3 regions of the Saccharophagus degradans 2-40 genome follow, and region 2 is predicted to be linked to each of the others. Evidence: predicted binding sites of a transcription regulator. Region 2 holds the regulator's gene; each other region holds the start of a gene.
The links. The regulator sigma-54, encoded in region 2, starts transcription at its own class of promoters, with help from an activator protein. The targets are predictions, from matches to a motif close to TGGCACANNNNTTGCNNT.
Positions count from the first base shown of each region.

Region 1: a site for sigma-54 is predicted at 2,544-2,561, ahead of SDE_RS11025 (PEP-CTERM sorting domain-containing protein). Genes of this name have one in related genera too.
Region 3: a site for sigma-54 is predicted at 3,029-3,046, ahead of glnA (glutamate--ammonia ligase). Genes of this name have one in related genera too.

Region 1 covers NC_007912.1:2,683,383-2,688,061, reverse strand. The annotation lists gene lpdA (dihydrolipoyl dehydrogenase) at 1-163, shown strand, start outside; gene sucC (ADP-forming succinate--CoA ligase subunit beta) at 357-1,523, shown strand; gene sucD (succinate--CoA ligase subunit alpha) at 1,523-2,395, shown strand; gene SDE_RS11025 (PEP-CTERM sorting domain-containing protein) at 2,604-3,158, shown strand; gene SDE_RS11020 (DUF4156 domain-containing protein) at 3,323-3,640, shown strand; gene htpG (molecular chaperone HtpG) at 4,033-4,679, shown strand, end outside.
Region 2 covers NC_007912.1:4,053,261-4,057,939, forward strand. The annotation lists gene lptB (LPS export ABC transporter ATP-binding protein) at 1-698, shown strand, start outside; gene SDE_RS16645 (RNA polymerase factor sigma-54) at 912-2,435, shown strand; gene ptsN (PTS IIA-like nitrogen regulatory protein PtsN) at 2,604-3,056, shown strand; gene rapZ (RNase adapter RapZ) at 3,209-4,081, shown strand; gene SDE_RS16660 (HPr family phosphocarrier protein) at 4,088-4,357, shown strand; gene mgtE (magnesium transporter) at 4,497-4,679, shown strand, end outside.
Region 3 covers NC_007912.1:612,814-617,492, forward strand. The annotation lists gene glnL (nitrogen regulation protein NR(II)) at 1-527, opposite strand, end outside; gene SDE_RS02725 (DUF4124 domain-containing protein) at 861-1,412, opposite strand; gene glnA (glutamate--ammonia ligase) at 1,486-2,892, opposite strand; gene thiI (tRNA uracil 4-sulfurtransferase ThiI) at 3,180-4,631, shown strand; gene SDE_RS02740 (hypothetical protein) at 4,672-4,679, shown strand, end outside.

The DNA of each region.
Region 1 (4,679 bases), 1.4 Mb from region 2:
CCTTGTACAGCAAGTAGCAATTGCTATGGAGTTTGGCGCTACATCAGAAGATATTGGTATGACTGTATTCGGTCACCCAACTTTCTCTGAAGCTGTTAAAGAAGCTGCGTTAGCGGTACATGGTCATGCTATCCACATGCCTAACCGTAAAAAACGCAAGTAGAAAATAGCAAGGGAATACTTCTATTCGCCCAGCATTGCTGGGCGAATTGGTATACAGATGGACTTGGCAGAGCGCGACAATAATTACTAGGCGATTTAACTCTGCAACTTACTTAAGTGTGCAAAAACCGAGCGCAAGGTTTTAATTGCGTGATCCTTAAATTGTCAGTCGAACCAACATACGGACGATCACAATGAATTTACATGAATATCAAGGCAAACAGCTTTTTGCTGAATATGGTTTGCCAGTATCTAAAGGCATAGCTGCAGAAACTCCTGCAGAAGCGGCAGCAGCTGCAGACATTATTGGTGGTGATAAGTGGGTTGTTAAAGCTCAGGTTCACGCTGGTGGTCGCGGTAAAGCGGGCGGCGTTAAATTGGTTTCTAGCAAAGCAGAAATCGAAGAGTTCGCTAAAAAGTGGTTAGGTAATAACTTAATTACTTATCAAACAGATGAAAATGGTCAGCCAGTTAGCCGTATTTTGGTTGAAAGCTGCACCGATATCGCTGACGAATTGTACTTGGGTGCAGTTGTAGACCGTTCTACTCGTCGCGTAATTTTTATGGCGTCTACTGAAGGCGGCGTAGAGATTGAAAAAGTTGCTGAAGAAACTCCAGAAAAAATCTTAAAAGCGATTATCGATCCTTTGACTGGCGCACAGCCATATCAAGCTCGCGAATTAGGTTTTAAATTGGGCTTAAACCCAGTTCAAATCAAGCAATTCACCCAAATCTTTTTAGGTTTGGCGAAAATGTTTGTTGATAAAGACTTGGCTCTTTTAGAAATCAACCCATTGGTTATTACTGATGAAGGTAACTTGCACTGCCTAGACGCTAAAGTAGCTATCGACGGCAACGCAATGTACCGTCAGCCTGCGCTTAAAGAAATGCACGATCCTTCACAAGAAGACGAGCGTGAAGCGCATGCAGCTAAATGGGAACTTAACTACGTAGCACTAGATGGCAACATCGGCTGTATGGTTAACGGTGCTGGTTTGGCAATGGGTACTATGGATATCGTGAAATTACACGGTGGCCAACCTGCAAACTTCCTAGACGTAGGCGGCGGCGCAACTAAAGAGCGCGTTGTTGAAGCATTCAAAATTATTCTTTCTGACGACAACGTAAAAGCTGTTTTAATTAACATCTTTGGCGGTATTGTTCGTTGTGACCTGATTGCAGAAGGTGTAATCGGCGCAGTGGAAGAGGTTGGTGTTAAGGTTCCTGTTGTTGTTCGTTTAGAAGGTAACAACGCAGAATTGGGTGCAAAAGTGTTGGCAGATAGTGGCCTAAACATTATTGCTGCAGAAAGCTTAACTGATGCTGCAGTACAAGTTGTTAAAGCTGCGGAGGGCAAATAATGAGCGTTTTAATTAACAAAGATACTAAAGTCCTCTGTCAGGGTTTTACCGGTTCACAAGGTACTTTCCACTCTCAGCAAGCTATTGAATACGGCACGCAAATGGTTGGTGGTGTGACTCCTGGTAAAGGTGGTCAAACTCACCTAGGTTTGCCAGTGTTCAACACTATGGCTGAAGCTGTAGAAGCTACCGGTGCTGATGCATCTGTAATCTATGTACCAGCTCCTTTCTGTAAAGACTCTATCTTAGAAGCTGCTCACAGTGGCGTTAAGTTGGTAGTTTGTATTACTGAAGGCATTCCTACTTTAGATATGCTTGAAGCTAAAGTTAAATGTGACGAGTTAGGCGTACGTTTAATTGGTCCTAACTGTCCAGGTGTGATCACTCCTGGTGAATGTAAAATAGGCATCATGCCTGGTCACATTCACTTGCCAGGTAAAGTAGGTATCGTATCGCGTTCTGGTACTTTGACTTACGAAGCTGTTAAACAAACTACCGATTTCGGTTTTGGTCAGTCTACCTGTGTTGGTATTGGTGGTGACCCAATTCCTGGTTCTAACTTTATCGACATTTTAGAAATGTTCGAAAAAGACGAGAAAACCGAAGCGATTGTTATGATTGGTGAAATTGGTGGTACTGCAGAAGAAGAAGCTGCTGCATACATCAAAGCTAACGTAACTAAGCCTGTTGTATCTTACATTGCTGGTGTAACTGCTCCTGCTGGTAAGCGTATGGGTCACGCTGGTGCGATTATTTCTGGTGGTAAAGGTACTGCCGACGAGAAATTCGCTGCATTAGAAGACGCAGGTGTTAAAACCGTTCGCAGCTTGGCTGAAATCGGTAATGCGCTTAAAGAAATTACTGGCTGGTAAGCCAAGTTTCAATAAAGCGTAAAAAGGGCTCTTCGGAGCCCTTTTTTGTACCTAGTATGCATATTGGGGTGCCGATAATATTTACATGGTTCCCAGTGGAGATTGAGCGGTGCTTGCTAAGTTATTGAATATTAAGGCTATATTTTAATGGCTTAGAAATTGCTTGAATACCGTCTCTGAATTATTTTGATTTTTTAAGGGTAAAATCGTGGTTAAGTTGTTTGATTCTCTTTGCGTGGCGTTTTGTTTACTGATTGTTTCTGCTTCCGCCAATGCAGTTTTAATGGACGATGTTGGCGTAGAGGATAGGCTGATAGCGAGTTTCGATAGCCCTAACAGCGGTGACGCGACAATTAGTGCTTGGGTTGCTTCGCAGCTAGGGGTTGATTCAGTCGATTTAACGTTTAAAGACGATTCGCCTAGTGAAAGCGGTTGGTTGCAAATCGATGATGCATCTGAGTTACATGCTTATGATTTGGCGACTATTGCCGGCTATGAGGCATCTGACTTTTTTATAATTAAGCTTGGTGTCGGGCGCAGTGATGCTGATGATACTTATTTGTTCGAAAATTTAGGTAGCTTGGATTGGGCTGCAGTAAATTTTACCGACATGCTTGTCGGGCAAAATTTGCGATTTAATTTTGGTCGCATTAGCCATGTTACAGGTTTTGAGTCAGCGAATGTGCCAGAGCCGGGAACGTTGTTTTTGTTAATGGTAGGTGTTGCTGGCTTGGTAGCAAGTCGTGTGTTACGTCTTAAATAGACCCAAGCCCTACTTAATCCTCAAAAAGCCTCTTCTAGAGGCTTTTTTTGTGTTTGCGGTTTTGGGGGGGGAGAGGAAAGATTAAATCTGTGTGGCTGACCATAGTGGCGTAATAAATTGTTTGCTACGCTACTGGTCGTTTTTAACATTCAATAGGGGGTATTATGAAAGGCGCAAAAATCATTGTTGTTGGGTCAGTTGTGGCGTTATGCGCTTGCTCCTGGGTAAAGCCTATAAGTGGGGCGGAGCAGGTTTCTTTAATTAAGCCAGGAATAGCGCAGGCCTGTAAAGAGCTGGGTAGTGCATCTGCGCAGGTCAAAGACCGTGTGGGTATTTTTGGCCGCAATGAGAAAAAAATCGCCGATGAGCTAGTGGCGTTGGCTAAAAACGAAGCCGTTCGTATGGGGGGCGATGCAGTGGTTGCCCAAGGCACGCCGAAAGATGGCTTTCAGAAGTTTAGTGTTTACCTCTGCGAGAAGTAATTTATAGCCGTTTTAGGGCTGAGCAAGGCTCTTGGCCCCGTAAAGTGTTCCATATTTAAAAGGCGCTTTAGGGGGCTTTTATTGCGCTGTATCTGCGTGCTATCCCGTCAGGTGACCCAAATCCTTCCCTTTCCTCCAAGAAAGTTCAGCATTCAGTTTTGTGTTCACTCTTGCAAAAAACCAGCTCTTTCTTCGTAAAAAGCCGTCTACTGACCATATTCGTATGGTGTGCCTCAGTTAGGGTAAGTGAAATAAGCCGCCCTTACTTTTCTTCGTTTCTTTTCTGGGCTTGAAATCTCTTAGCCCGCCCCAAACTTTGTGTTCAATAGTTTAAAACGGGGTAAACCCCTAAACCGCATATAACTGTCGTAGTAATGATAGGAGATTAATATATGACCGCTGAAGCGACTGTAGAAACGCGTGGATTCGAGACAGAGGCTAAGCAGCTTCTGCATTTGATGATCCACTCTTTGTACTCCAACAAAGAGATATTCCTCCGTGAGCTTGTATCTAACGCGTCCGATGCCGCCGATAAGCTCCGTTTTGAGGCGCTTAAGCAGCCAGAACTACTTGAGCAAGATTCTGAGCTAAAGATTACTATCGACTTTGATAAAGAAGCCAAAACCTTGTCAATTACTGACAATGGCATAGGCATGAATCGCGATGAGGTAATTGCCAATTTGGGTACCATTGCGCGTTCGGGTACGGCTCAGTTTATGGCCAACTTATCTGGCGATCAAAAGAAAGATTCGCAGCTTATTGGTCAGTTTGGGGTAGGTTTTTATTCTGCCTTTATCGTGGCAGACAAAGTAGAGGTGCTCACCCGCAGAGCCGGCAGCGAGCCGAGTGAGGGCGTACGTTGGGTAAGTGAGGGCGAAGCAGAATACTCTATTGAAAATATTGAGAAGGCTGCACGCGGCACAACGATTATTCTTCACCTTAAGAAAGACCAAGAAGAATTTGCTGATGGTTGGCGCTTGCGTTCAATTATTAAGAAGTATTCTGATCATATTTCGCTACCTGTTGAAATGCCAAAAGA
Region 2 (4,679 bases):
CCAAAAGCTACAAAGGCCGCAAAGTCGTTATAGATGTATCCATGAGCGTGGAGGACGGCCAAGTTGTGGGGCTGCTAGGCCCAAACGGCGCAGGTAAAACCACCTGTTTCTACATGATTGCAGGCATTGTGCAAGCCGATAAAGGCAGCGTACATATTAACGGCAAAGATGTGAGCCGCCTGCCGATGCATGGTCGTGCACGCGCTGGACTAGGCTACCTGCCGCAGGAAGCCTCTGTGTTTCGCAAGCTAACTGTAAGCGAAAATATTCTCGCCATTTTAGAGACACGCAGCGACCTTAATCGCAAACAGCGCCTCGAACAGCTCGAGCGCCTGCTAGGTGAATTTCATATCAACCATATTAAAAACAGCTTGGGCATGGCGCTTTCTGGCGGCGAACGCCGTCGTGTAGAAATAGCGCGCGCACTGGCCACAGACCCAGCATTTATTCTGCTAGACGAACCCTTTGCAGGGGTAGACCCCATATCGGTGAGCGACATCAAAGATATTATCCGCCACCTTAAAGCACGCGGTATTGGCGTACTTATTACCGACCACAATGTGCGCGAAACGCTGGATATATGTGAAAAAGCCTATATAGTATCGGAAGGCCACATTATTGCCGAAGGCGATGCGGCCACCGTACTTAATAACAAAAAAGTACGCGAAGTTTATTTGGGGCAACATTTTACCCTCTAGCTCTTTACCGCAATGAGCTACACTCTTAGAATCAACGCTCGTATCTCGGGCGTCTCGCTCTCGTGCAACAAATCCCCTCGCTTATCACCTAACGGCATAAACCTTGCTTATAAAATCAGGGAAAATCATTGCTTGTAGTCCTGCTGACGGCTAAACTTAGGTTAACGTTAATTTTCACCCAGCCCGATTAACCGCCGTGTTCGGCCAGATTATATGAAGCAATCCCTACAGCTAAAGCTTGGTCAACAACTTACCATGACCCCGCAATTGCAGCAGGCCATTCGCCTTCTACAATTGTCGACCCTTGACCTGCAACACGAAATTCAAGAAGCGCTAGACAGCAACCCTATGCTGGAAGCCTCTGAAGATGACTTTGATGGCGGCGACGTAGAGGCCAGCAGCGACGATAACGCTGAAGCGAAAACTGCGAGCACGACAGAAGAAAAACCCGCAGCGGAAAAAGTAGAAGACAGCTACGAAACCACCGACAACAGCGGTGAGCTGGAATGGAATGACGACATTCCAAAAGACTTGGCCGTAGACACCAACTGGGATGACATCTACCAAACCTCAGGCCCTGCTACCGGCTTAGCCCGCAACGATGAAGACGACCCCGATTACGAATCTCGCCGCGGCAATTCCGAATCCCTGCAGGATCACCTCAGCTGGCAGCTCAACCTCACGCCAATGTCTGACCGCGATAAAGAGATCGCAGAGGCCATTATTGATGCCGTTGAACCCAGCGGCATGCTTTGCCAAACAGCTGAAGAAATATTTTCGGGGCTTGCAGCCCACGACGAAGAGCTAGAGCTCGACGAAGTACTCGCCGTACTGCACCGTGTACAACAATTTGACCCACCCGGTGTTGCCAGTCAAAACGTGCGCGAATGTCTGCTTATTCAACTTAACCAGTTTGAACTGGATCAAACCAGCCCCGAGCTAAAACTAGCCAAGAATATTGTTGATCAGTACTTAGATGTACTGGCCGCGCGCGATTTCAAACAGCTTATGCGTAAGCTGAAAGTAAAAGAGCAAGACTTACAGGCAGCCATTGCCGTTATTCAAGGGCTCAACCCGCGGCCAGGCGAATCCATCGGCAGCGACTCGACCGAATATGTGATTCCCGACGTTTTTGTATCTAAAGAAAACGACCGCTGGACTGTGCGACTCAACCCTGAAATCGCCCCTAAGCTGCGTATTAACTCGGGTTATGCATCCTTGGTAAAACGCGCCGATACCAGCGCCGACAACACCTTTTTACGCGATAACCTGCAAGAGGCGCGCTGGTTTCTAAAAAGCCTGCAGAGCCGCAACGAAACACTTTTAAAGGTTGCCACCTGTATAGTCGAAAAACAGCAGGGCTTCTTAGACCAGGGCCCTGAAGCCATGCGCCCAATGGTACTGCACGATGTAGCAGAAACCGTCGAGATGCACGAATCAACCATTTCACGTGTTACCACGCAAAAATACATGCACACTCCGCAAGGTATTTTTGAGTTGAAGTACTTTTTTTCTAGCCATGTTGCAACGGATTCCGGCGGTGAGTGCTCTTCCACTGCCATTCGCGCAATAATCAAAAAGCTGGTAGCCGCAGAAAATGCACGCAAACCGCTTAGCGACTCCAAAATAACCGACATCTTAGCCGAGCAAGGTATTAAGGTAGCGCGCCGCACCATAGCCAAATATCGCGAGTCCCTTAATATCCCACCATCAAACGAAAGAAAACGCTTGGTTTAAGTGTTTTTTTAGCATTCCTCCGCCCTTTACACTGCACGTGGCAGGGGGAATGCTGTTACAATTCGCGCCGAGCGACCTAGTCGCCTTAAATCTGCAAACAAAAGCCTGGCCAGGCCCGGTGCGCAAGCACTGAGTGACCTACTTGCCCCAACGATTCTAGACAGAAGTATGCTAGTTGAAACTATCCTAACCTTAGATTGCACCCGCTCGAAAATAGTTGGTGGCAGCAAAAAACGTGTGCTCGAACAGCTTGCACAAATTTTCTCTCACTCTGTAGAAGACTTGAGCGAAGACAGCCTGTTCCAAAGCCTCATTGGGCGAGAGCGCTTAGGCTCTACCGGCATAGGCGATGGTATAGCTATCCCCCACTGCCGCTTTGCAACTGGCGGCGAAACTTTTTGCGCTTGCATCACCCTTGAAGAACCCGTCGACTTTGATTCGATCGACAACAAACCGGTAGATGTAATATTCGCAATGGTAGTACCAGAAGACGCCAACAGCGAACACTTAGCCACCTTGGCTAGCCTTGCAGAGAAACTGCAAAAACCAGAATTTGTTAAGGGTTTACGCAACGCCACTTCCGACGCGCAATTGTTTAACGCGGCTGTGTCGGCCTGCTAAGATAAACCATCTATACTCACGGTATATACGCTGCGCAAACGCACCGTTTTGACTCTCCTTACACAAATTTACTGCTACCCTTTATTGGTAGTGTAAATGTAAAGGTATTCGTCAATACTCCACTCACACACTGGGATACAAAGGTCACAGCTATGCGATTGTTAGTTATCAGTGGACGATCCGGTTCAGGCAAAACCTCCGCGCTGCACTTGCTCGAGGATGAAGGCTTTACCTGTATTGACAACTTACCCGTAAAACTTCTACCCGCGCTAATAGAGCAAATTGGTGATGCACCCCATGCCAGTAAACACAAATTTGCAATTGGCATAGATGCGCGCAACCTAAACAGCGATTTAAGCCAAATCGAATCTCTTATTAAAGACAACTTGCCCGCCAATGCGGAGTGCCTGGTTGTGTACTTAGATACCTCGCGCGAAGTGCTACTTAAACGCTTCAGCGAAACTCGACGCAAGCACCCCCTTTCAGACCAAAACACTGGTCTAAACGAAGCCATTGCAAAAGAAAAAGTAATTTTAGAACCGGTGGCGGCGGCTGCAGACATTACCGTTGATACTAGCCATATGTCCTTGCACGAATTGCGCAGCACCATTAAGCGCTTGGTGGTAGGGGAAGAAAGCAAAGGCATGGCCATTATGTTCAAGTCGTTTGGCTTTAAATACGGCGTGCCGGTTGATGCCGACTTTATTTTCGATGTGCGCTGCTTACCCAACCCCTACTGGAGCCCCGAATTGCGCTCTCAATCAGGTTTAGAGGCGGGGGTTATCGAGTTTCTGAATTCACAACAGGAAGTGGATGACATGTTTGATGATATTTGCGCATTCGTTCAAAAGTGGGCACCGTCGTTTCAGGCCAATAACCGCAGTTACCTAACTGTTGCCATTGGCTGCACCGGTGGCATGCACCGGTCGGTATATTTAGCTGAACGATTAGCGGCTGAGCTAAAGAAAGGTTATGCTAATGTACAAACACGGCACCGCCAACTAGAACAAAAACCAGGCGCTTAAGACCCTATGCAGTATCGCGAAACAGAAATCATTAACAAGTTAGGCCTGCACGCACGGGCCGCATCCAAGTTCGCCAATTTAGCCACTCGTTTTCAATGCAAAATAACGGTTAAACTAGGCGAGAAAAGTATCGATGGCAAAAGTATTATGTCGCTGATGCTTCTGGCCGCGGGAATTGGTAGCCAAATAGCTATCACAACTGAAGGCTCAGACGAAGAAGAAGCAATGGATGCCCTTCTAGAGTTAATTAACAACCGCTTCGACGAGCCGGAATAACACTCACCGCTCTACCCGCGCCGATATCGCAAGTACCGCCGCTATTAGCGAGCGGAGCGCTTGCGCAAGAACCACCAACACCTACAAGTAGTATGTCCCCCTGCGTGCTGACGCGGCCGGGGAAAAGAGACAAGAAAATATGCAGCAATCGGCATCCGAAGACTTAAAGAACCAAATGCAAGCACGCTTAAGCAAGGTTCAAAGTCTATTAGAAAGCGGTACCTTTCGGCAGGTGCGTCAGCTACTTAATGCCTTAAAACCGGTTGAGATAGCTCGCATTATCGCCTCTTCGCCACCACACTCACGTAAAGTGCTGTGGGAT
Region 3 (4,679 bases), 1.6 Mb from region 2:
TCTGTTTCGTCGATGATAATGCGCGTGTATTCATCGAGGTCTTCATCTTGCAGTTCGCGAGAGAGCAGCTGAGCCGCCCCGCGAATGCCGCCTAAGGGGTTTTTAATTTCGTGGGCCATGCTGCGAATTAAGTTGCGCGATGTTTCTTGCGAAGAGAGTAGGGCTTCTTCACGACTAATGCGCAGCAATCTATCTAGCGGTTGCACCTCTAAGATAATCTTGCCCATTTCGGGGCTGGGGGTAACCGAATAGTCGACAGTTATTTCTTGATGAGAGTGAAGGCTCCAGCGCGCTTTGCGCTTGGTGAAATTGCGATTTTCACGCAATGCTTCAGATAGTGACATGGGGGTGCCGTCGGTTTCGAAAAAGCACTCTTGAATAGGCTTGCCGACAAGCTGCTCGCCGCTCACGCTTAGCAGCATTTCTGCCGATGCGTTAATGTGGGCGATGCTTAAATCGTCTTCCAGCACTATGACTGCCGTAATCAGGCTGTCGAGTATTTGTCGGAAGTTTGCTTGTTCAACCATGTTTTATTCTCATCTAATTAATACGTTATTAGCAAAAACCAAACCAATACTTGCGGGTGGATGAAAAAATTGCGTCTATTTGGGGCCAGCGTGGGTTTTACAGGCTTTAAGTAGCGAGTTTATTGCTGTTTATGACTCAAAATAGGCTGCAGTAAGCATTGTAGAGGTAATTTGATTACGAAAATTGACGTGTTTAGGTGCCAGTAAGAATATCTTAGCCATAATACTGCAATAAGTTGGGTCAGTATGGCGCCATTATGATGCTTTTAGAGGGGGAAAGATATGAGTTGTGCTTCAATATGGTGCGTTGCTTTTTGGGGTGGTGCGCTTAATTTATGGGCGAATAACGTAAAAGGTAACGTTAGCGGAGCTCGCAACTACTTTGCCTGAAGGCATCACCACTTTTACGGAAGCGGTATTTTTTCCGCGCTTTAGGGGGCCAACAGTTACGGTGGTGTCTCTAGTGGGCAACGTTACGGGCAGGCCATTCATAAAGAATTGGAACAGTTCGTCACCTGTTAAATCGCGGTTGCTGCTTAGGCTCATAGTGAGGGTTTTAAAGGCTGGGCCAACTTGTTGCTCGTGTGTTGGGCTAACCAGCGAAACTTTTATGGGTACAGGGCCGTAATTGGGTTTAGGCTTGGGAGCCATTATTTTTTGTGGTGGCTGGGTGTTTATCGGTGGAAGGTCGACTTTTTTTGAATCGTCTACTTTGCTATCGGTATAGGTTACTTTGCCGTTCTCATCGACGTGTTTGTATATGTCGGCCACTAAGGCTGAGCTGAGGGTGCAGCAGCACAGTGCGATAAGCCATTTCATTATCGAGGTGTTGCAATAGCTTTTGCGCATGGGGTCGGCTCCAGCTCGGTATGCTTTAGTTAGCATTAATATATGCTATATCCCAAAAACAAAAAAGCCCGCATAAAGCGGGCTTAGATGTAGAGCACAATAATCTAACTTATACGGAGTAGTACAAGTCGAACTCAAGCGGGTGAGTAGTGTGCTCAATTTTGAATACGTCTTCCATTTTCAACTCGATGTACGCGTCGATCATGTCGTCAGTGAATACGCCGCCTTGGGTAAGGAACTCGCGATCCTTGTCCAAGTTGTCCAACGCTTCGCGCAAGCTGCCACATACTTGTGGAATCTTGTCCGCTTCTTCTTTAGGAAGATCGTACAAGTCTTTATCAGCTGCATCGCCAGGGTGGATTTTGTTCTTAACGCCGTCAATACCAGCCATCAACATTGCTGCGAAGCATAGGTATGGGTTGGCAATTGGGTCAGCAAAACGCGCTTCGATACGCTTACCTTTTGGAGAAGGTACGTAAGGAATACGGATAGAAGCAGAACGGTTACGAGCAGAGTAAGCCAACATAACAGGAGCTTCGAAACCAGGAATCAAACGCTTGTAAGAGTTGGTGCCCGGGTTAGAGAATGCGTTAATTGCTTTGGCGTGCTTGATGATACCGCCGATGTAGTACAAAGCAGTTTCGCTTAGGCCTGCATAGCCGTCACCAGCAAATTGGTTTACGCCGTCTTTCCAGTAAGACTGGTGAACGTGCATGCCAGAACCGTTGTCGCCAACGATTGGCTTAGGCATAAAGGTAGCTGTTTTGCCGTATGCGTGAGCAACGTTGTGTACGCAGTACTTTAAAATCTGAACTTCGTCAGCTTTCTTAACTAGGGTGTTGAATTTCACGCCGATTTCACACTGACCAGCAGTAGCAACTTCGTGGTGGTGAACTTCAACGTCTAGACCCATTTGCATCATTGCGTTACACATTGACGCGCGGATGTCGTGTAGTGAGTCAACTGGTGGTACTGGGAAGTAGCCGCCTTTAACGCGTGGACGGTGACCTAGGTTGCCGTCGGTGAATTTGCTGCCTGATGACCAAGCTGCTTCTTCAGAGTTAATTTTAACGAAGCTACCGCTCATGTCGGCGCCCCATTTAACATCGTCAAATACGAAGAATTCTGGCTCAGGACCAAAGAATGCAGTGTCGCCCAAACCAGTAGACTTCAAGAATTCTTCAGCGCGCTTAGCAACAGAGCGTGGATCGCGCTCGTAGCCTTGACCGGTAGAAGGCTCAACAATGTCACAACGCAAGATAACGGTTGCTTCGTCGGTGAACGGGTCAAGCATTGCAGTGCTGTCGTCTGGCATAAGAATCATGTCGGACTCGTTGATGCCTTTCCAGCCAGCAATGGATGAACCATCGAACATTTGACCGTTTTCGAAGAATTCTTCGTCAACGTATGATGCTGGGATGGTAACGTGCTGTTCTTTACCTTTAGTGTCGGTAAAACGAAGATCTAACCACGTTGCTTCGCTTTCTTTGATCAAATTCAGAGTCTTCTCTGACATGAGGATGCCTCCAGAGTCATGGCCCTAGCCACATTGATGTTATTGATTAGTTGGGATCGGAAGGCTTAATTGTGTGCCCTCAGCGATTCGCCATCTTATAGTAATCTGTTAAAGACGCAAGATGGATGAGCGTAAGGTGGCAAATTATATGCCATAATTGTTGATTGACGTGAAACCCCGTATTACAGGGCTTCGGAGAAGGGTGATCAATTAGCGAGCAAAAAGAGTGCTCGCTATTGGTGCTTTGAATTTATGTTGCACTGAAGTGGTGCGTATGGTTTGTTGTTATGAGATTTGTTGTTCGTTTATTCCCTGAAATATCCATCAAAAGTGCCCCCGTGCGCAAGCGCTGGACAAAAATGCTAACCGATAACTTACGGTTGATGGCTAAGCGTATCCATCCAACCGCTAGGGTGAACAAAGAGTGGGATCGTATCGAGGTGACGGCCAAGGTGGATGACCCCGTTGTGGAGGGGCAGTTAATCGATATGTTGGCGCGTACACCGGGAATTGCGAACTTTTCCCATGTGCAAACGCACCCTTTTGAATCATTGCATGATATTTACGAGTTGGTACAAGCATCATGGGGTGACCAACTTAAGGGCAAAACCTTTTGTGTGCGAGTAAAGCGCACTGGCAACCACGATTTTACTTCTACCGAAGTCGAGCGCTATGTGGGTGGTGGCCTTAATCAAAATAACCCCACTGGCGGCGTAAAACTAAAAGACCCTGATGTGTCTATTGGTTTGGAAGTAAAAGATGATCAGGTGTATTTGGTAACCAAAAAATATCAGGGCTTAGGCGGCTTCCCCATGGGGACGCAGGAGTCTGTGCTATCTCTTATCTCTGGCGGCTACGATTCTACCGTTGCCAGCTTTCAAATGATCAAGCGCGGTTTGCGCACCCATTACTGCTTTTTTAATTTAGGGGGGCGCGAGCACGAGCTAGCAGTTAAAGAAATCGCGTTCTTTTTATGGAATCGATTCGGTTCTACTCACCGCGTGCGTTTTATCTCGGTGCCGTTTGAAGGTGTTGTAGGGGAAATTCTGCAAAAGGTTGGCCCTTCAAATATGGGCGTAGTACTTAAGCGTATGATGTTGCGTGCAGGTGAGCGCATTGCCGAGCGCGGCGGTATTGAGGCAATGGTGACCGGCGAGGCGGTGGCGCAGGTATCGAGCCAAACCATTCCCAACTTATCTGTGATTGATAGCGTTACCGATATGATGGTATTGCGACCGCTTATTGTGATGGATAAACGCGATATTATTGATATCTCCCGCAAAATTGGCGCAGAAGAGTTCTCTGCTGCTGTGCCTGAGTATTGCGGTGTTATTTCGGTAAAACCCTCTGCAAAAGTGAATCGTGCCAAGCTTGAGGCGGAAGAAGAAAAGTTTGATTTTTCTATCCTCGAACACGCGCTAGAAAACGCGGTAGTGCAATCTATCGATGAGGTGATGGATGATGCGCAAGAGCTTGCCGAGGTTGAATTGGTGTCGGAATTGCCCGTCAGTGCCAAAGTTATTGATATTCGCCATCACACCGAGCAAGAACTGCGACCCCTTACTGTTGAAGGGCGCGAAGTGTTGGAAATACCTTTTTACCAATTAAGCACAGCTTATGCAGAGTTGGATAAAGCCGTTAACTATTATTTATTTTGCGATAAGGGGGTAATGAGCGGGCTGCATGCTCGGCATTTGCTAGATGCTGGCTATACTAATGTAGGTGTTTATCGGCCTTAGGCTTCTCTAATCTGTACTCGTACAGTAGGTGCATAACAATATGGCGAG